2 regions of the Arthrobacter sp. MDB1-55 genome follow, and region 1 is predicted to be linked to the other one. Evidence: riboswitches for the same ligand, from Rfam matches in the RefSeq annotation. Region 1 holds a riboswitch; the other holds the start of a gene.

What was found. A riboswitch is a leader RNA that binds a small molecule or an ion and turns the genes downstream of it on or off. The one in region 1 is predicted to bind cyclic di-AMP.
Region 2: linked by a shared signal. The riboswitch ahead of AC5RU3_RS04445 (LysM peptidoglycan-binding domain-containing protein) and the one ahead of AC5RU3_RS14495 (NlpC/P60 family protein) in region 1 are both predicted to bind cyclic di-AMP.

Annotation. Positions count from the first base shown of each region.
Region 1 covers NZ_JBNHID010000003.1:615,904-626,641, reverse strand. The annotation lists gene AC5RU3_RS14515 (MFS transporter) at 1-276, shown strand, start outside; gene serC (phosphoserine transaminase) at 273-1,400, opposite strand; gene AC5RU3_RS14505 (iron-dependent transcriptional repressor DtxR) at 1,646-2,338, shown strand; cyclic di-AMP (ydaO/yuaA leader) riboswitch at 2,466-2,657, shown strand; gene AC5RU3_RS14500 (M23 family metallopeptidase) at 2,908-3,672, shown strand; cyclic di-AMP (ydaO/yuaA leader) riboswitch at 3,819-3,980, shown strand; gene AC5RU3_RS14495 (NlpC/P60 family protein) at 3,986-4,783, shown strand; gene AC5RU3_RS14490 (NlpC/P60 family protein) at 4,809-5,627, shown strand; gene AC5RU3_RS14485 (HNH endonuclease) at 5,835-6,335, shown strand; gene mobA (molybdenum cofactor guanylyltransferase) at 6,332-6,949, shown strand; gene AC5RU3_RS14475 (DUF6457 domain-containing protein) at 6,964-7,248, shown strand; gene AC5RU3_RS14470 (molybdopterin molybdotransferase MoeA) at 7,245-8,498, shown strand; gene AC5RU3_RS14465 (FdhF/YdeP family oxidoreductase) at 8,553-10,738, opposite strand, start outside.
Region 2 covers NZ_JBNHID010000001.1:915,073-925,810, forward strand. The annotation lists gene AC5RU3_RS04385 (aminotransferase class I/II-fold pyridoxal phosphate-dependent enzyme) at 1-341, opposite strand, end outside; gene coaD (pantetheine-phosphate adenylyltransferase) at 421-897, shown strand; gene AC5RU3_RS04395 (hypothetical protein) at 958-1,272, shown strand; gene AC5RU3_RS04400 (sulfate/molybdate ABC transporter ATP-binding protein) at 1,260-2,297, opposite strand; gene AC5RU3_RS04405 (ABC transporter permease) at 2,287-3,084, opposite strand; gene modA (molybdate ABC transporter substrate-binding protein) at 3,081-3,836, opposite strand; gene AC5RU3_RS04415 (TOBE domain-containing protein) at 3,833-4,264, opposite strand; gene AC5RU3_RS04420 (YceD family protein) at 4,482-5,015, shown strand; gene rpmF (50S ribosomal protein L32) at 5,018-5,221, shown strand; gene rnc (ribonuclease III) at 5,279-6,001, shown strand; gene mutM (bifunctional DNA-formamidopyrimidine glycosylase/DNA-(apurinic or apyrimidinic site) lyase) at 6,017-7,051, shown strand; gene AC5RU3_RS04440 (YtxH domain-containing protein) at 7,129-7,410, shown strand; cyclic di-AMP (ydaO/yuaA leader) riboswitch at 7,556-7,713, shown strand; gene AC5RU3_RS04445 (LysM peptidoglycan-binding domain-containing protein) at 7,718-8,614, shown strand; gene AC5RU3_RS04450 (NAD-dependent epimerase/dehydratase family protein) at 8,796-9,770, opposite strand; gene AC5RU3_RS04455 (alpha/beta fold hydrolase) at 9,767-10,738, opposite strand, start outside.

The sequences.
Region 1 (10,738 bases):
CAGGAAATGCGCGGCCGCGTGATGGCACTGTACTTCGCCATCTTCCTCGGCGGAACACCGATCGGAGCGCCGATCGTGGGATGGGTGACCAATGCCTTCGGCCCTCGGTGGGGCCTGGTGGTGGCCGCCGCGTCGGGCTTCGTGGCTGCTGTAGCCGGGCTCGTGTGGGTTTGGCGGTCCCATCACGTAACAGTTCGCCTCGTGCGTTCGGAGCCGAGGCGGCTCAGGTTGACCCTGGCCGCCACGGCACGGGACACGCCGGAGCGTGACGGCTAGGAGCGCTCAACTACGTAATCGACGCACTCCAGCAGCGCCGACACGTCGGAGGGCTCAATCGCCACGAACGTTGCAATCCGCAGCTGGTTGCGGCCCAGCTTCCGGTACGGCTCGACGTCTACTATCCCGTTGGCGCGCAGGGTCTTGGCCACCGCCGACGCGTCGACGCTCTCATCGAAATCGATGGTGGCGATGACGTTGGAGCGGTGGTCCGGGTTCTGTACAAACGGGGTCGCTATGGACGAGGCTTCCGCCCAGCTGTAGATGCGTCCTGCGGAGTCGGCAGTGCGCTGCGCGGCGAAGTCGATGCCGCCGTTCCCGTTGAGCCATTCGATCTGCGCGTTCAGAGTCACCAGGGTCGAGAGAGCAGGCGTGTTGTACGTCTGGTTCAGGCGCGAGTTGTCGATGGCCGTCTGCAGGTCGAGGAAATCCGGAATCCAGCGGCCCGAGGACTTGATCGACGCAGCCCGCTCCAGCGCTGCAGGAGAAAACAGTCCAAGCCACAATCCGCCGTCGGACGCGAAGTTCTTCTGCGGTGCGAAGTAGTAAACGTCAGCCTGGGACACATCCACCGCAAGTCCGCCCGCAGCAGAGGTCGCATCGACCGCGATCAGCGCACCCTCGTCAGCTCCGGCCACACGCTCAACGGGGGCTGCAACCCCTGTCGAGGTTTCATTCTGGGGCCAGGCATAGAAGTCGACGCCGGACTCGGCCTGGGGGGCGGGTCGGGTCCCCGGCTCGGACTTGATGACAGTCGAGTCTCCAAGGAAGGGCGCCTTCGAGGTTGCTGTAGCGAACTTCGAACCGAACTCGCCGAACGAGAGGTGCTGGGCGCGCGTTTTCACCAGCCCGAAGGAGGCAACATCCCAGAAAGCTGTGGACCCTCCGACGCCCAGAACAACTTCATACCCTTCGGGGGCACGGAAGAAGTCCATCAGCCCTGACCGCACAGAGCCGACCAGGTTCTTGACCGGAGCCTGGCGGTGGGACGTTCCGAGCAGGTCAGTCCCCGCACGGTTCAGGGCTTCCAGCTGCTCCGGACGGACCTTGGAGGGGCCTGCGCCGAACCGTCCATCCTTCGGCAGCAGCTCGGTTGGGATGCGGATGTCGGTGGAAGTGCTCATGATTACTCCAGGACGGTTGCTTGGTGTGGGGTCTCGCAGACCATTCTGCCCCAGCGGCCGCAGCGCCGGCGCATTGTGACCGGTGGGAGTGCACAACACCGTGCTGATGCGTCCCAGTCAAAGCGGCAAACCTACATGGGTTAACCTTGTGGGGCGTAGGGATGACGACGGTCGCCCGTTTTCGGGGCGCTGCTGCCGCCGCATCAACGCTCAAACCGCACCAGTGCCAAGGAGCTGAACCCCGCATGACGGACCTCATCGACACCACCGAGATGTACCTGCGGACCATCCTTGAGCTCGAGGAAGAGAACATTGTTGCTCTGCGCGCGCGGATTGCCGAGCGGCTTCGGCACTCCGGGCCAACGGTGTCGCAGACGGTCGGCCGCATGGAACGCGACGGACTGGTGATCGTGACCGGGGACCGTCACCTCGAGCTGACGGAGCTCGGACGCCGGCGGGCCACTGAGGTGATGCGCAAGCACCGGCTGGCGGAGCGGCTGCTTTCTGACGTCATCGGCCTCGACTGGGCGTACGTCCACGACGAGGCATGCCGTTGGGAACATGTGATGAGCGAGCGCGTTGAGCGGAGGCTGTATGAGCTGCTCGGTCAGCCGACGCAGTCGCCCTACGGCAACCCGATTCCCGGTCTCGAAGCAATCGGGGGTACTCCCTCCGAGCTCCAGACAATGGGTGTGTGCACTCTCACAGAGGCCATGGCAACATACGTCCCGGGATCGAGCGTGACCCTCGTACGTCTCGCTGAGCCGATCCAGGTTGATCCTGAGTTGCTGACCCAGCTGGACGAGGGCGGCCTCCGTCCCGGAGCCCGCATGACGCTGCAGGCTGTAGGCGAATACGTGTCCGTGCGGGTGCCCGATGTCGAAGGTGCATTGGAGCTTCCACCCGAAGTCGCGTCGCACGTTTTCGTCGCGGTTTAGTTTCCGCCCCGGCGGTCCGGACAGACCCGCTGGATTCCCGAAGGATATCCACAGCATGGTTACGGAATGATTACTTTTGGTCCGTCCGAGCTATAGTTAATCCCTGGCGCTGATACTTCAGCGTTACCTGGTTCGCATGCCTAACCCTGTCAGCGAACGCAGTGTTTCAAGATGGACAGGGGCGGAGGACCCACAACCGGTGATGGCTTGCCATGACCTTGGGGTGAAGTCCGGGTGCTGCCACTACGCGCGTATCCGGGCCGAGTTTTCTCATACTCGAATCCGACAGCTAACTTCGCAGGCGGAAATGAGAGAGGGTCTCCTTGTCGAACACTGCTTCGGGGCGCCGCCGTGCCAGCGCCCCGGTCGCTGAAGCGCGGCCACGCGACGCCCACAGGCGTGAGCGGGCCGAGCGAATCGCCAGTCAGGCAGCGGTGCACGCAGCCGCTTCGCCTGCCCCGGTGTCTTCACCTTCCCCGGCTTCGCCACGTCTGACGGTGCCAGAGGCGCCTCGCTGTGCAGCCGCTCCAATGTCACGGCGTGAAGCCCGCACTGGTTCCGTTGCGTCCGTGAGCAGCGGAGCGTTCGCGCAGCCAGCGGCGCTGCGCCCCCGCGATGGCCAGAGGATTGAACGACGACGACGCGCTGTCACCGCTCGCCGCGACGTCTCCTTCGCCGGGATCAGCCAGAAGGTCGCCATTGCAGCCGCCGCATCGGGCATGGTACTGACCGTCGCACTTCCCACCACCGCCGCAGTCGTGCCCGCAGAGGCTCAGGTAGCTGCCGCCGCTTCGGCCGAGCAGGCAGAGCCGCAACCCATCCAGGCGGCCGCGGGCGCCGAGGTTTCGTTTGACCGCGCTGCCCTTCACGGCAAGTTCGATCCGGACGCCAAGCTCGTGGAGATTGTTTCTGCATCAGGTGGAGACATCGTGGCGGATGAGTCGAAGGGATCGCTCTCCGCGCCGCTGGACCACGTGGTGATGAGTTCGCCCTTCGGGACCCGGGTGAGCCCGATCACCGGTGCCGGGGAGCTCCACACCGGGCAGGACATGAGCGAGGCCTGCGGCACTGCTGTCAGAGCAGCAGCGGCCGGCACCGTGACGTTCGCGGGCTGGCATGCCTACGGCGGCGGCAACCGTGTGGTGGTCAAGCACGCCAACGGGTTGGAGACCACCTACAACCATCTGTCGGCGATGGATGTCACTGTGGGCCAGGTTGTGGACCGCGGGGAAGCCATCGCCCGGGTGGGTTCGACGGGTGCCTCAACGGGCTGCCACCTGCACTTTGAGGTGCTTGTCGACGGCAAGAACGTCGACCCAATGGGCTGGCTCTGAGCCGTTGCTCAGGTCGTCGTAACCATGAACACACCGTTCCGTGACCTGAATGTGACATACCTGATTTTCTGATGTACCGTTTCACTCGTGCCAAATCGCAGGGGGTTTGGCACTCTCGCGCAGATCGCCTAGCTCTGCCACTGCACGAGATCCGTTCGCAACAATCGCATGGCAGGGGCGGGGGAACCAATTGCGGGCTTCTTCTTCAGAAGTCCTTGGGGTTAAGTCGCTGGATCTGAGACGATCCGCGGCCGGGTGACTCCCATCCGAATCCGACAGCTCACCTCGCAGGCGTAGGGAGAGGCAATTTAACGTGTCAAACAGCTCTGCGCTGGGCCGCCACCGTGCGGTGCCGGCTCATACAAACTCGCTCGCAGCCATTTCGAAGGCTGTTTCTTCTAACGCAGGTTCCGTAGGACGCCAGGCAGCAGTTATCGTCGCCGCTTCCGGCCTCGTACTCACCGCCGGTCTTCCCGCTCACGGCGCATCTGACGCCCAGCGTTCAGCCCAGGCCGTCGGAACCCTCAGCGCAGTCGCTCAGCCAACCGCCGTCAGCGCATCCGCGGATGCAGCAGTTTCATTCGAGCGCGCAGCCGTCGAAGCCGTCGCTGCTCCCGAGATCGAAGTTGCTCCCGTTGAGGCTGCTCCGGTCGAAGCTGCGCAGGCAGAGGTCGTCGAAGCAGCACCCGCTCCGGCCGCAGTGGAGGTTGAGACCGTAGAGGTTGCAGCCGTCGCCCAGCCCGAGGTCAAGGTCGAGGCCGCCGCAGTGAAGGCTCCAGTCCCTGTCGAAGCGCCTACATCCAGCGGGGTCGGTGCAGCACTCGTCGGATCCGCTTACTCCCAGATCGGCGTTGCGCAGGATTGCACCGCCATGGTTGAAAAGGCTCTTCGCTCCATCGGCAAGTCCGTCGGAGATATCGCACCGAGCGACTTCTTCGCTTTCGGCTCCGTAGTATCCACTCCCGCACCCGGTGACCTCGTGGTCTCGGGCGGTCACGTTGCCATCTACGTCGGCAACGGCCAGGTCATCAGCGGTGGCCTGAACGGTATGAACACCGGCCTTCACAGCCTTTCCGACCTCTCCGGCTACAGCTTCGTCCGCGTTAGCTAGAACCAGTTACCTGGAGCACACACACATGACCTCGAATACCCGTGCCATCGCGCGCCACCGCGCCGAAGTACAGCGTTCCGCCCACCTCTCATCCATCGCACGCGCCGTCAGCGACAACGCTGGGGGAGTGGGACGCCAGGCAGCCGTCATTGCGGCAGCTTCCGGTCTCGTTCTGACCAGCGGTGTCGCCGCAAACGCGGTCGAACTTCCGTCGGAACGCAACACCGTCACCACCGCGCTTGAGGTCGAGGCCGTCAAGGCTCCGGTCCAGGCGCCGGCTGACGCTGAGATCTCGTTCAACAAGACCGCCGTGAAGGCTGTGGCAGCTCCTACAGTGGCAGCGCCTGTTGTAGAGCCGCAGGCGGAGACCGTTGAAGCCGCTCCGGTTGAGGTTCCGGTTGTTGAGGCCGCAGTTCAAGCCGCGCCTGCAGTCGCAGTGGAAGCAACGGCCACTGTTGCTGCGCAGCCAGCTGTCGCCGAGAAGCCCGCCCCCGCAGCACCCGAGGTATCGTCCGGCGTGGCCGCCACCATCGCTGCTGCCGCCAAGGCTCAGCTCGGTGTGACCCAGGACTGCACACGCCTTGCCAGCAACGCTCTCGCTGCCGCTGGGATCAACTTCCACGGCTGGCCGGCCGGCTACCTCTCCCTTGGCCGCACGGTCAGCGCCGCTGAAGCGATCCCCGGCGATCTGATCTACTACGCAGACGGCGGCATGGGCGCAGCTCACATTGCCGTTTACATCGGTGGAGGCCAGGCAGTTCACGGTGGCTTCAACGGAAACCAGACGGTCATCGCCCCGGCCGAGCTCGGATCGGGTGGAGTTTACATCCGCGTCGGCGGCTGATTGCTGGTCAGCAAACGTTTATAGGGTCTCTTGCCGCACGGCAGGGGGCCCTATCGTTTTCCTCCGCCGGCACAGAGTGGCGATTGACGAATCCTTGTAGCAACGGCTTACTCTTGCACTGTTAATCCGAAGTACCTTCGCTGTAGCCTCGCAGGGCGCCAGGAGTTCCTCTGATCCTGCAGCTATGGACGGCAAAGAGGAATGTGCATGCGCACTCTCGTTCTGAATGCTGGATACGAACCACTGGCGGTGGTGACCTTCCGCCGGGCACTCGTCCTTGTCCTCACCGGTAAAGCGAGCGTCGTGGCAGAAGGTGAAGACCCGGTTGTCGGCCCCAACGAAGTCTTGTCGCGACCGTCAGTCATTCTGCTCAACCGGTACGTGAAAATCCCATACCGCAGCAGTTCCGTCGCGACGCGTCGCGGAGTGCTGCGCCGTGACAATCACCTGTGCGCATACTGTGGCAAGGCCGCCTCAACCATAGATCACGTGGTGCCGCGTTCCCGCGGTGGAGAGGACAGTTGGGAGAATCTTGTGGCCTGCTGCCTTCGCTGTAACAACGCAAAGGGCGACAAGACGCTTTCCGCGCTCGGCTGGTCCCTTCGCATAGTTCCCAGGCCGCCCCGCGGCACGTCGTGGCAGATCCGGGAGCTGGAGAAGCCCTCGCCGCAGTGGAGCGAATTCTTGCCGGCAGACAACGCCGCGTGAACGGGCCCGCTACCGAGGGTCCGGCTACCGAAGAGCTGTCGTTCGACGCCGTGGTGCTGGCCGGGGGCAGGTCTTCCCGTCTAGGCGGGGTACCGAAGGCGTCCTTGAGAATCAGCGGCTCGACGCTGCTTGCCCACACCTGCGAAGCAGCCCGTGCGGCGAGGCGGCTTGTCGTCGTCGGTGATCGGGCACCCGAGATGCCGGCGCGGGTGGAGCTGATCCGTGAGGAACCGCCGTTTGGCGGGCCGGCCGCGGCCGTGAGCGCCGCCGTCGTACATTTGAGCCACGATCCGGCGCCCTGGATGCTTGTGCTCGCCTGCGACATGCCCCGGATCAACGAGGCGCTGCCAGCGCTCATCGCGGGCGCGCTCGCTACAAATGCGTCCGTACTGGCGCACGACGGCGGGAGGGACCAACCGCTTGCCGCATTGTATCGGTGGGCGGACCTTGCGACGGCGGTTGATCAGGAGGAAGTAAGAAACCTGTCCATGCGTGCCCTCCTTGCTAGGGTGACATGGAGTCCAGTTGACGTTCCCGCGGGCTCAACCATTGATATCGATACGTGGTCCGATGCCCGAAACTTCAGGGCGGAGGCGCCGGATGCGGGTAAATAGCGAGAGGGTTCACCATGGAGGATCGGGATCGCCTGCTCAGGCAGTGGAGCGAGACGTTGCTGGAGATGTTCGAACTTGAGGACATTGAGGTAGATGTCGACGCAGTCCTCGCCCTGGCAGGGAAGGCGGCGCACTCCGTGGTTCGCCCCGCTGCACCGCTGACCACGTTCATCGCCGGATATGCCGCAGGGATGGCAGTTGGGATCGGCCAGGCGGACAGCGTAACGGCCATGCGGTCCGCTCTGCAGGCAGCCGCATCTGCCTGCCCGCCGGTAACTGCGGCGGAGGACCGCCGATGAGCGGTTCGGGACACGAGGTCACGTGGGAGGACGCCCGAAGGCTGGCATATGAGTCAGCTACACCCAAACCCGTGCAGACCGTCAAACTGGCGGATGCGCTAGGCCAGACGCTGGCGGAGCCCGCCGTCGCACTGCAGCCCATACCGCACTATGCGTCGTCCGCCATGGACGGTTGGGCGCTCTCAGGGGAGCCGCCCTGGACGCTCGTGACGCCCGTCCCGGTGGATGAGAGCCCGTGGCACCGGGCGCACGAACACAAGAAATCGGGATACGCCACCCTGGAGCCGGGTCAGGCAACCTTCATCCTCACCGGCGGTGTTGTCCCGCCCGGGGCTACGGGTATCCTCCGCACCGAGCACGGGGCCATCCGCGACGGCGTGTTGAACCGCAACGAGCGGGCACGCCCGGACGAGCCACGCGAGAACGAACACATCCGACCCGCCGGCGAGGAAGCGGCGCAAGGAACAGAGACTATCGCCGCGGGATCGGTCCTGAATCCGGCGCAGATCGCGCTCGCCGCGGTATGCGGTTATGACACCCTGCCCGTTCTGCGCGCACCGCGCGTCTCATTGCTGCTGACCGGTGACGAGGTTATCGAAGCAGGCCTGCCGGAACCCGGACAGGTCCGGGACACCTTCGGCCCCCAGCTACCCGGTCTTATCACTATGCTGGGCGGCCACGTGGACACCGTGGGCCGGGCACGGGATGATCTCGACGACGTCGTGGCGGCCATCAGCGCCGAAGCCATGGACGAGGTGTCGCTGGCGCGATCGTCCGGCGACGTATTAATCAGCACCGGCGGCACCGGCGCATCCGACGCCGACCACATCCGCCGAGCGCTGACCGTGCTTGAAGCGGAACTCATCATCGATGGCATCGCTATGCGGCCGGGGCACCCTACTCTTTTGGCGCGCCTGCCTGACGGGCGGTTCTTCGTCGGCCTGCCCGGTAATCCGTTGGCTGCAATGATGGCGCTGTTCACGGTAGGGGCGCCGTTGCTGGCAGGCCTGCGTGGAGCAGACTTTCCGGAATCGCGCTCGGTTCTGGCCGGAGAGTCGTTCGACGCGCTGCCCGGACGGACGCGCCTGGTGCCCTATCGCTATCAGACTGGACGGGCCATGCCCACCGTTCATCACCGATCGGGCATGCTGCGCGGACTCGCCGACGCCGACGGCGTGCTGGTGGTGCCGGAGCAGGGGTGCGAGCCGGACGAGAAGGTCGTGGCGCTGCAGCTGCCCTGGTTCAGCTGATACCGCTCACCCGGTCCCACGCCTGTTCGCCCCGTTCGGACCGTCTTCTCCCGTTCAGACGGTTGCCGGCATGTCCTGCTGCTTGTTCTCCTCGCCCGTACCTCCCGCAGGGCCGTCTGCTGCCGGTTCCAACCGGACGATGACGCCTTTGGAGACAGGGGTGTTGCTGCCCTTGACCGTGTCGTCGAGCGGCACCAGGACGTTCCCCTCCGGGTAGTACGCGGCAGCGCACCCGCGGGCGGTGGGGTAGGACACGGCGCGGAACTTCCGCAGGACGCGATCCTTGCCGTCCGCATACTCGCCATGAACGTCGACCAGGTCACCGTCCTTGAAGCCCAGGTCAGCAAGGTCCTCCGGGTTGACGAAGACCACGTGCCGGCCCTTTTTGATGCCGCGATACCGGTCGTTGTAACCGTAGATCGTGGTGTTGAACTGGTCGTGCGAACGCATGGTCTGCAGAATGAGCCGGCCGGGCGGGCATTGCATGGGGTCCAATTCATTGACTGTGAGCAACGCCTTGCCGCTGGGGGTGCTGAACTTCCGGGCATCGCGGGGACCGTTCGCCAGCAGGAAGCCGTCCTTCTCACGGATACGGCGGTTGTAGTTTTCACAGCCGGGCACGACGTGGGCGATATGGTCGCGAATGCGGTCGTAATCATCCTCGAATCCCTGCCAGTCGGCCGCAATGCGGTCACCAAGGGTGGCGCGCGCCAACCTGCTGACAATTGCGATCTCGGACAGCAGTCCCGGCGCCACCGGTTCAACCCTGCCCTCGGAGGAGTGAACCGCGCTCACGGTGTCCTCAACGGAGACGAACTGGGGCCCGGTTGCCTGGCGGTCAATCTCGGTACGGCCAAGCGTCGGAAGAATCAATGCTTCCTGCCCGACGACGGTGTGCGACCGGTTCAGTTTCGTCGAGACCTGCACATTCATCTCGAGATTCTGCATTGCTGCTTCTGTGGCAGCGGTGTCGGACATGGCGGCGACGAAGTTCCCGCCGAGTGCGAGGAAGAACTTGATTTCGCCGTCGCGCATTCCCCTCACTGCGGCCACCGCGTCCACTCCGTGCTCGCGCGGAGGTTCGAAGGAGAACTCCTTGCCCAGCGCGTCGAGGAACGACGGCGGCATCTGTTCCCAGATTCCCATCGTACGGTCACCCTGGACGTTCGAGTGCCCACGGATCGGTGACGCACCCGCACCAGGCCGCCCGATGTTGCCGCGGAGAAGGAGCAGGTTGATCATCTCCTTGATCGTGCCGACGCCGTTCTTCTGCTGGGTCACGCCCATCGCCCAGGTGATGATGGTCTTCTCTGACCTGATGTAGCGCTCCGCGAGTTCGTCGATCTCCTCCGAGCGCAGGCCTGTGGCCTCCAGCACCGTCTGCTCATCCAGATGGGCCAGGTGCGCGCGCAGTTCGTCCAGACCTTCGCAGTACTCCGCAAGGAACTCGTGATCCAGCACAGTTCCGGGATTCCGGTCTTCGGCATCGAGCACGCGCTTCGAGAGCGCCTGGAGGAGAGCCATGTCCCCGCCCGCGCGGATCTGCAGGAACTGGTCGGCCAGATCGGTTCCGCGGCCTACAACACCTTTGGGCTTCTGCGGGTTCTTGAAGCGTCGCAGTCCGGCCTCGGGCAGGGGATTGACAGCGACAATGCTCCCGCCGTTCTCTTTCTGCTTCTCCATGGCGCTGAGCATGCGCGGGTGGTTGGTCCCGGGGTTCTGGCCGATCACGATCATCAGGTCAGAGTTGAGATAGTCGTTGTAGGCCACCGTCGCTTTGCCGATACCGATCGTTTGTCCCATAGCGACGCCGGAAGATTCGTGACACATATTGGAGCAGTCAGGCAGGTTGTTGGTGCCTAGCCCGCGGATGAAGAGCTGGTAGATGAACGCGGCCTCGTTCGAGGCGCGGCCGCTCGTATAGAAAGCTGCCTCGTCGGGTGAATCGAGGCTCTTCAGTTTGTCCGCGACGATGCTGATGGCCCTGTCCCAGGTGATGGGCCGGTAGTGATCGTCACCGGCGGCTTTGTACACGGGTTCGGTGAGCCGCCCCTGCATGCCAAGCCAGTATTCGGAACGTCCGCGCAGCTCAGTCACTGAATGCTCCGCCCAGAACTCCGACGACACGGTCACCGGTGTGGCTTCCCAGGTCACCGCCTTGGCGCCGTTCTCGCAGTATTCGAAGGTGCTGCGGTGGTCCGACGGGTCCGGCCAGGCGCAGCTCATACAGTCGAAACCCT
Region 2 (10,738 bases), on a different contig from region 1:
GTGGAGACGGTTACCTCCCGTTCCGGATCTATCGGCAGGCCGTAGAAACGTGACTGATGCGCCGCTATTGCCTCCCGCAGTTGCGGCATACCGCGGCCCGGTGCGTACTGGTTCATCCCCGAGGCGATGTTTTCGCGGGCCGAGTTCAGCAGCAGGTCGGGACCATCCTCGTCGGGGTAGCCCTGTCCGAGGTTGATTGCACCGTGCTGTGCAGCGAGCGCGGTAATCTCCTCGAAAATGACGGTACCCAGGCCGCCCTCGGGGGAGAGGAGATTGGCGCCCTGCGCAGTGCGCTGCCATCCCGAGAGCTGTCCAGTGTCCGCGGGTCGCTTCAATTCCATGTCGTCCAGTATGTCGAACCTCCACATCCGCGTGTGACTCCTCAGGCGCAGTGTGATGGCCACGCGGTAGATTCGTACCATGCGCCGAGCAGTCTGCCCCGGATCCTTTGACCCAATTCACAACGGTCACCTTGAAGTCATTGCACGTGCCGCGAGTCTTTTCGATGAAGTGATCGTGGCGGTGTCTACCAACTATGCGAAGAAGTACCGCTTTGAGCTCGAGGAGCGGCTGGAGATCGCCAGCGAAACCCTCACTTATCTTCGAGGTGTGTCCGTCATGCCGATGGGCGGCGGCTTGCTGGCGGAGTTCTGTCGGGAGAACGGAGCGAACCTGATCGTCAAGGGGGTGCGTTCCAGCGCCGACTTCGACTATGAGCTGCCGATGGCCACGATGAACCGCCAGCTGGCCGGTATCGAAACTGTCTTCATCCCTGCAGAGGCGAGCTATTCCCACCTGTCGTCCACCCTGTTGAAGGAAGTGGCTGCTCTCGGCGGAGACATCTCGCCCTTCGTGCCGAAAGCGGTTCTCAAAAGACTGAAGGACACAACCGCGTGAAAACACGGCGGCGCCAGTACAATCAACACTCCTGGGCCAGCCGGAATAGAAGGACGAATAGTGGGCAAGAGCCGCATCAAACCGGAGGATCCGTTCCCGGAGAACCTGAATCAGTTGGAGGACCACGAGGTTGAGGTGCTCAACAGCAAGGTGCACCGCCAGCTTGAGGTCGAGTACTTGCAGGAGGGTTCTCCTGAACCCGAGACCGAGCACCGCAGGGAAGAGCTGAACGAGGAACTCGATGATAGAGACCTCCTGGACGAGGCCTCCGTCCAGGCGATGGGAAGCTCCGCGGGAAGCGGTACCGGACCCGCGCAGGGGGCATCACACGACTTCGGAGCTTCCAATGCCGGAGATGCTGATCAGCGCAGGTAGACGCTGACCTCTGCCGACTTCACGCTGAAGAATGCCTCCACTCCGGGCTCCACATCAAGCTCCGCCGCCGATGCCGTGGTGATTTCCGCGCTCAGATGACCGGCCCGCACGGTCGTCCGGGCTCCGTGTTGCTCGAGGTCGGTGATCGTCACAGCCAGGACATTGCGCGGGCTGCCCGTTGGCCGTGCCCGGTGCACCGCCACCGCCCGTGGGCTGAAGATGGCAGCGGCTTCCTCCCCGAGGGGAAGTTCCTCGTCCATCATGGCGGCAAGATGCAGGCCGGTGGGTGTGAGCACACCGTCGGGGACCGTCGTGCCCGTTATCAGGTTCACGCCCGCCAGGCTCGCTGCGAAACTGCTTCTGGGCCGTTCCAGGACTGATCGGGTAGGCCCGTCCTCCACAATGCGCCCCCCGTCAATCACGATCACCCGGTCCGCGAGCAGCAGGGCGTCCACCATGTCATGCGTGACGATGATCGCGCTGCGACCATCAAGCACCCGTCGCAGGGTCCTGCGCAGCATGGGGGCAACCGATATGTCCAGTGCAGCCAACGGCTCATCCAGGAGGAGGAGCGAAGGTTCGGTCGCGAGCGCGCGCGCCACAGCCACCCGCTGTGCCTGCCCGCCGGAGAGGCTCGCCGGCCGGCGGTCGGCGAGTGAGGCGGCATCGACCTCGCCCAGCCAGCGGTGTGCCCTCGCACGGGCCAGCTTGCGCGGGACACCTGCGCACCTCGGCCCGAATGCGACGTTCTCCAGAACGGAGAGGTGCGGGAAAAGCAACGCCTCCTGCGCCAGGAGCCCGACCCCGCGCGCATACGGCGGCAGCGACGCGCCGCCGTCGTACAGGGTTTTTCCATCAAGCACGGCTGAGCCGTGATCGGGGCGGACAAGTCCCGCCAGTACACCGAGGAGGGTCGACTTGCCGGCGCCATTGGGACCCATCACCGCAACCGTCTCGCCTGTTGCGACAGAGAGGCGTACGTCAACGTTGCGTGCATCGATCCTCGCGCTGCACTCAAGGCTCACGGGCATCGCCCTCCTGAATTCGGTGTGCCAGAGCGACCACTATGACGGCGACAGCCACAAGCACGAGGGACAGTGCGACGGCGGCATCCGCATCCGTCTCACGCTGCAGGTAGATCTCAAGCGGCAGGGTGCGGGTGACGCCCTGCAGGCTGCCGGCGAAGGTCAGCGTCGCTCCGAATTCACCAAGAGCACGGGCAAAAGACAGCACCGCACCCGCGACGATACCTGGCCCGACAAGAGGAAGGCTAACCCGGAGGAGGACCGTGGTTGGACGTGCGCCTAGCGTCGCTGCGACTGTTTCGTACCGGGTGCCGGCTGTGCGCAGGGCTCCCTCCAGACTGAGCACGAGGAAGGGCAGGGCGACGAAGGTCTGGGCGAGCACGACGGCGGTCGTGGAGAACGCAATGTCCACACCGAGGACGCGCAGTGACTCCCCGAGCAGGCCCTGGCGCCCGAAGGTGTACAGCAACGCTATGCCTCCGACCACCGGCGGCAGCACCAGGGGCAACAGGACAAGCGCACGTAGCACGTGCTGGCCCCAAAAGCGTGTTCGGGCGAGGGCGAAAGCCAGGGGAACGCCGAGAAGCACACACAGCACGGTGCTGGTTGCCGACGTCTGGAGGCTGAGGAGCAAGGCAGCGGTGGAGGAGTCGGACGTGATCAACTCACCGAAGCGCAGCCACTCCACCCGGAGCACGATGGCAGCGAGTGGCAGAACCAGGAATAGGGCTCCAGCTGCAGCGACTGCGATGAGCCACCGGGGAACGCCGGAGTAGGCTGCATTCACTGTTTCTGGTCCCCGAAGCCATAGGCGGAGAGAACATCCCGCCCGCGCTCGCCGGCTACCAGGTCCGCGAATTCCGTCGCCAGGTTTCCTGGGCGGACCACCGCGATGGGGTACAGGTTCTCGGCCTGCTTTGCTTCATTGATCGGCACCGCATCGACCGAGTCTTCGGCAGCCTTTGCGTCGGTGACGTAGACCAGACCGGCGTCGGCCTGGCCGGAGGATACCTTTCCAACCACATCGGTGACGGAGGACTCCTCACTGACGGGGTTGAGGGAAACGGCGGCCGCCTGTTGCAGTGTCTCCGCCGCGCTGCCGCAGGGCACCTGCGGGGCGCACAACACCACGGAGACTGCTGGATCGGCCAGCGAGTCCAGGGAGTCGATGCCGAGTGGGTTCCCCTCGCCCACGACGATCGTCAGCACATTCGTAGCGAAGACCCGCGGCGGGGAAGCGAGCAGGCCCTCGTCAGAAACGCGCTCCATGGTGGCCGGATTGGCCGAAGCGAAGACGTCCGCGGGCGCCCCCGCGATGATCTGCGTCGCAAGATCACTTGAACCGGCGAAATTCAGCTGCACGCTCACCCCGGGATTACTGTCTTCGAACTCCGATGCGAGGTCAGAAAAGGGGGCCTGGAGGGAAGCCGCGGCGTAGACGTTCAGAGTCTTCCCGGCCGCCGGTGCGCTACTGCCGCACCCGGTCAGCAACAGAACGACGACGGCGCTTACGGCTGTGGAGCGAAGCGGTCGCCTCATCGCGCACTCCTTGGTGAACGAGGCTCGAGGATCGCCTCGATGGGGGTTTCCACGATCACGTTGGTGGCCTTGACGATGGCGACCGCGACGACGCCCGGCTCTATACCCAACTCCCGCACCGCCTCAGTGCTCATCAGGGAAACAACCCGGTGCGGGCCGCACTGCAGCTCGACCTGGGACATCACCCTGTCACTCACCACACCCGTCACCAGACCGACAAAGCGGTTGCGGGCAGAGATCGCCACACTGGAGGGGTCCGAGGGGAGAACAGCGCGATCACGCGCCAACTGCGCCAGTTCCAGCCCGTCCACGGAAAGCACTCCCGAGGAGCGTGTGGCGTGGAGAGTCCCATCATCGATCCACCGACGCACCGTGTCCGAGCTGACCCCGAGGAACTGCGCCGCGTCGCGTACACGTATTTGAGCCATAATGGTAACCTTACAGCCGCGGATGCGTCGCCGTGCCGACTTTTCCGACCGATTCGTCCTGGTGGCGTGAGCCCACCGGCGAGTGAGTTTGGGGCGGGGCTTCGTTTCGGGCTAAGATGGTTCGTCGGTCATATGTTCTACAGGAGTTTTCATCAAAAGCGATCTCAGTTCGCCCCTGGTCTTCAGTGTCAGGGATCTCGGGCGTAGCCCGGGAACCATGCGGACAGTCGAAGAACATGTGCCCGCACCGAAGGATTTTGGTGTGGCGCTCATCGGCGTTCAGGAAGGTTCCGACATGGAGCTGGACCTGAGGTTCGAAGCTGTACACGAGGGAATCCTGGTATCGGGAACCGTAGACGTCGAAGTATCCGGCGAATGCGGTCGATGCCTTGATCCACTCAACTACGGCAGCAGCGTCGATGTGCAGGAACTCTTCTACTACGACGCCCCTGAGTTGGCGGAGGATGAAGAGGAGGATGTGCAGCGCGTGGTTGAGAACGATTCGATCGATCTCGAGCCTGTGCTGCGGGATGCGGTAGTGACTTCACTGCCGTTCCAGCCGGTTTGCCGGGAGGACTGCCAGGGTTTGTGTGCCGAGTGCGGCGCACGTCTGGAAGAGGACCCCGGACACCAGCACGAGATCCTCGACCCCCGCTGGGCTGCTCTGACAGGGTTGGCCGGCGCAGCCGCCGGCCCTGAGGCAGCGGAACCAGAAGTTAAGACAGAGTCAGACAAGAGAGAAGAGAGTTAGTCGTGGCTGTTCCCAAGCGGAAAATGTCCCGCTCGAATACGCGTGCACGCCGGTCCCAGTGGAAGGCTGTTGCTCCCAAGCTGGTGAAGACGGTAGAGAACGGTCGCGTCACCTACAGCCTTGCCCACCAGGCGAAGGTTGTCACCGACTCCGCAGGCACCGAGCTGTTCCTTGAGTACAAGGGCCGCAAGGTAGCCGACGTCTAGATGCTGACGGCACCGCCCTGCGGTGCTGCCTGCAACGATCGCGAAAGCGTCGACCGCGTGGAGAATTCCGAAGATCTTTTGAGGCGTCTCGGTGTCAGTATTGACACCGAGACGCTTCGTCTTGCCCTGACACATCGCTCCTACGCCTATGAACAGGGCGGCATTCCGACGAACGAGCGACTCGAATTCCTGGGAGACGCCGTCCTCGGTCTGTCCGTGACGGACGCTCTGTATCGGGACAATCCGGACCTGTCGGAGGGTGAACTCGCCAAGCGGCGTTCCGCCGTCGTGAGCACCCGCGCCCTCGCCGAGATTGCCCGCGGACTCGACCTTGGAAAACACATCCTCCTGGGACAGGGGGAGAAACTGACCAATGGCTGGGACAAATCGTCCATACTCGCCGACACCATGGAGGCCATTATCGGGGCCACCTACCTGAGCAGCGGCATGGAAACTGCTCGCTGCCTGGTCATGCGGATCATCGGCCCCGTGCTGCAGGATGCTGCTGCCCTCGGAGCCGGGACGGACTGGAAGACCAGCATTCAGGAGATCGCAGCCGCGCAGCGCATGGGAGTGATCGATTACCAGGTCACCGGCTTCGGTCCGGACCACGACCGCCGTTTTGAGGCGATCCTGATCATTGGAGGATCCGCCTACGGTTCAGGATCCGGCAGGTCCAAGAAGGAAGCCGAGCAGGAGGCCGCAGCAGCCTCCTGGAAGCTGCTGCAGGCGGCGGGCGCCGACGCTCAGGCGGGCGTGGATCAACGCCAGTCCACGTGACCCCAGGCCTGCGCCATGCCTGAACTTCCTGAGGTGGAGGTAGTCCGCCGTGGGCTCGCGCGGTGGGTGCGCGGACGCCGTATCGAAGCGGTCGACGTTCTGGATCCACGTTCTATCCGCCGCCACGCAATGGGAACCGAAGACTTCATCGGCAACCTCGTGGGTGCCTCAATCTCGGATGCCGTCCGCCGCGGAAAATTTCTCTGGCTGCCGCTCACCGGTCCGGATGATGGCGCAGCCCTCCCTGACACCGCCGACGACGCCGGATCGGACGCAGCATTGTCGAGTGGCTTGCTTGCCAGCGGGCAACGGCACGGCGGATCCGCCGTTGCGTTGATGGCTCACCTGGGTATGAGCGGCCAGCTGCTGGTCGAGGATTCCCACCAGCCCGACGAGAAACACCTGAAAGTACGCCTCACGCTTTCGTCCACTGGCGGGGCCGATCCGCTGCCGAAAGAACTCCGCTTTGTCGACCAGCGAATCTTCGGGGGGCTCTTTGTCACCAGCATGGTGACCACGCCGGATGGTTTTCCCGGCGGACTGGGGGAGGACCCGGCGCCGTTGGTGCCCGTTGAGGCAGCACATATCGCCAGGGACCCGCTGGACCCGGCTTTTTCCTTCGATTCCTACTTCGGCAAACTGCGCGCCAGGCGTACCGGGCTGAAACGCGCGCTCCTCGACCAGACACTTATCTCCGGTGTGGGCAACATCTATGCCGACGAATCGCTCTGGGACGCAAAGCTTCATTATGCGCGAGCAACAGATACCCTTCGCCGGGCGGAGGCGTCACGGTTGCTTGAGGCGTGCCGGAGCGTCATGAGTCGGGCATTGGATGCGGGGGGAACCAGCTTTGATTCCCTGTACGTCAACGTGAATGGAGCATCCGGTTACTTTGCACGCTCGCTCAACGCGTATGGCCGGGAGGGTGAGCCCTGCCGAAGGTGTTCTGCGAGCGGCCTGGAGTCGCGAATACGGCGGGAAACGTTCATGAATCGCTCCTCCTACACGTGCCCCCGGTGTCAGCCCAGGCCGCGCAACGGACGCTGGTGAGCGTCACAGGACGTGACAAAAGTAAGTAAGCTGACTAGATTCGAAATCTGGGTATCCGACACGTCAGGAGAATCGCAATGAAGAACAAGTTGGTATTTGCGGCAGGCATGGCGGCAGGCTACGTCATGGGTGCGCGGGCCGGTCGCGCGAGCTACGAGCAGATCAAGGTCAAAGCGAATGAGCTTTGGAAGAGCCCGAAGGTCCAGGACAAGGTCTCTCAGGCATCCGAGACGGTAAAGGCGAAGGCTCCGGAGGTGCAGGCGCAGGCTGAGCAGGTGTTGAAGAAGGCGCAGTCCGCAATGCATCGCGGCAACGATCAGGACGCTCCCAAGAGCCCCACCGACGAATACAAGATCTGACGCTAGGGCCCTGTAAGGCACGCGGGAATGGCCTCTCTGTGATCGAAACGTGACAATTCAACCAAAGGAATGTAACGTTATGGATACGCCGGGTTCAAAAGCCCGGCTTCCTTCTGGTGGATTTGCCTAATCCTGCCGCCGCTGGAAGGTCCGTTCGCTACACATCGCGGCAGGAGCGGGGGAACCAGATAGTGGGCTTCTTCAGAAGTCCTAGGGGTGAAGACGAATCGGCCTAAGGCTGATTGTCCGGGTGGCTCCCATCCGAATCCGACAGCTAACTCCGCAGGCATTGGGAGAGGCAATTTCCGTGTCCAAAAACCGTCATATCGCGCGCCACCGTGCAACTTCGCCCAGCACCATGCAGCTTGTGTCCAAGGCCGTCAGCGCTCACGCTGGCACCGTTGGCCGGCCTGCGGCCGTTGTTGTAGCAGCTTCCGGAATTCTCTTCGGAGCTGCACTCCCGGCAAGCGCGGGAACCACCACCACTACTACTTCGGCTGCAGTCCAGGCGCCTGAGGTCAGCGTTCAGGCGGCGTCCGCCCCCGTAGCGCCGGCTCCTGCTGCACCGGCCCCCGCCGCTGCGGCTCCGACCCACACGGTCAAGTCCGGCGACACCCTCGGCTCGATCGCTGCCAGCTATGGTGTCAGCCTGGACGCCGTGTTCGCTGCGAACGGCCTCGGCTGGGATTCGATCATCTACCCGGGCCAGGTCATCAGCCTGTCCGGTAGTGCTGCTGCGGCTCCGGCCCCTGCTGCGGCTCCGGCTCCTGCTGCTGCTCCTGCACCGCAGGTTCAGGCTGCTCCGGCTCCCGCCCCGGCTCCTGCTCCGGCTCCTGCTGAGACCAGCACGATGAACATCACCACCGCATCCTCGACCAAGATTCAGGTTGCAGAAGGCTCGGGCAGCGCCACCGGCGCAAGCATCCTCGCTTCGGCTCGGGCCCAGCTCGCGGCCGGTCTGATCCAGGACTGCACCGTCCTGCTGGAGCGCGCACTGGGAACCGGCGACCTCGGCCCGGCACAGTTCGCTGCCTACGGCACCCCTGTCAGCACTCCGGCACCAGGTGACATTGTCATCAGCGCCGGACACGTGGCCGTCTACGCCGGCAACGGCCAGGTCATCAGCAGCGGCATGAACGGTGCAAACCTCACCATGCAGCACCCGCTGAGCGATCTGGGCGCAGTGTCCTTCTACCGCGCGTAGCAGGCACCTGCGGCCACTGTGGCTCGCACCGCATAGCTGTTCAACATAAAAGGGAGAACCGGGAATCCGGTTCTCCCTTTTGTTTCCCACGTGCATTTCCGCCGTTCTGCCATCTGCCAGCATTGTCGTTCGGCTCGCCTGTGCCGTTGAGCGAAGCGGGATCCTCACGGTGGGACGAGGATCAGATCGCAACACCGTAGTGGTCAGCCAGCCGTGCAAAGCCCTCGTCGAGGCTTACCTCAGGGGTCCAGTCCAGAAGCTTCCGGGTCTGGCGCTGGTCAAACCAGTGCGCCGTCGACAGTTGCTCGGCCAGGAAACGGGTCATCGGCGGTTCACCGTCGGCGTTGGATCCGCGCCAGAACGTCTCGACGGCGCTTCCGGCAAGTCGGCCAACCCAACCCGGGACAGACATCCTCGGTCCAGGAACTCCGCCTGCCGCGCACATGCGGGCAAGGAGTTCGCCGATGGGGCGTGGTTCACCGTTCGTGACCACCAAAGCCAGGCCCCGCACATGATCGATCCGGTGCAGAGCGGCCGCAATGGCGGATGCCGCATTGTCCACATAGGTTGTGTCGACGAGTGCTGTGCCGCCGGCGAGGAGCGGAAGCCTGCCGGCACGGGCGCGGTTCAGGACGCGCTCCACCAATTGAGTATCTCCCGGTCCCCACACGATGTGAGGGCGGATGGCAGTGACCGACATGCGATCGTCATTCGCGCCAAGGGCAAGGATCTCCGACTCAGCCTTGGTCCGGGCATAGGATCCCCTTGCTTGCCGGGGATCTGCCGGTCCGGCCGCAGCACCGACCAGTGGCTTTCCGATGTGCGCAACCGAGGGCGAGGATACGTGCACGAACCGACCGATCCCTGCTGTCCGGGCAGCCCTGAGAAGATCAGCTGTGCCGGTGACATTGACGCGGTGGAACTCCGCCGGATCGCCGGTGAATGAAACCTTAGCCGCGAGGTGAACGACCGCGTCCATGTCCGCCACAGCGGTCTCAAGCGTCCTTCGGTCGGTTAGCTGACCGGTCACATCCTCCGCGCCCAGTACGCCCGAAGATCGGCGCTGCAGGGTCCGGACGGTATGTCCGTTCTGCACCAGTAGGGAGGCGACCGCTCCACCCAGCATTCCGCTTGCACCGGTCACCAGGACCTTCACGGTCTTTTCCTTCCGCGTCCCTCGAGCGCAGCGGCAGCCCATTCGGCCACCGCAGAACGGTCGATCTTCGCGTTGTGCCGGATATCAGTGGGCAGTGCGGACACCGTCAGTACGGCAGCCAGTTGCTCACTGCCGACCGCTTGCCTGACGGCGCTGGCCAAGGTTGTCGGTGCGAGGCTGATTGCTCCTGCACCGTGGGCGGGCTCCACAACGGCAACCACAGCCTGTGTGCCGGCCGGACCTATTCCAACCACGGCCGCCTGACGAACGTCGTCGAGTCGCTCGATTGCCTGCTCCGGCCCTACGGGCGTCAGGATGCCATCGGCGGATGTGATCAGGTGTGCGAGCCGTCCTTCTACCCACAGCCGCTCCTGAGCGTCGAGGTGTCCGACGTCGCCGGTGCGGTGCCAGCCGGCAGTCCGGGAGGATTCACGTTCAGTCACCCATAACCGGAAATAGCGGTCCTTGACGTGGGGAGCGCGGACGAGGATTTCTCCCGTCACACCCGGCTCAGCTGTGGGTTCACCCGACGCAACGCCGTCGCGGTCAAGCGCACTGATGCGGATTTCCGCTCCCGGAACGGGCGCCCCGACGCATACTCCGTTGCCGGCACCCGAACACGTCGAGGCTGCTGACTCCCGGATCTGGCCCAAATCGATGTCAGTCACCGGCAGTGCTTCGGTCATGCCGTATGGCGTGTGCAGGACAGCGTTGGGAACAAGGGGCTGTAGATGCTCCAGAAGAGTGACGGGAACGGGGGCCCCGGCAGAGAGAAGCACCTCTATCCGCTCGAGCGCCGCCTTCCCGCGGTCCGAGACGTCGGCGGCTGTAGCCAGAACGTTGCGAAGTGCAGCCGGGGAGGCAAAGACCGTGGTGGCGTCGATGGCGGCTGCAGCATCGGAAAGTGCCCGCGCTGTCAGTGTCCGTGGCGCGGTGACGTCCATATCAGGAGTTACCGACGCCGCACC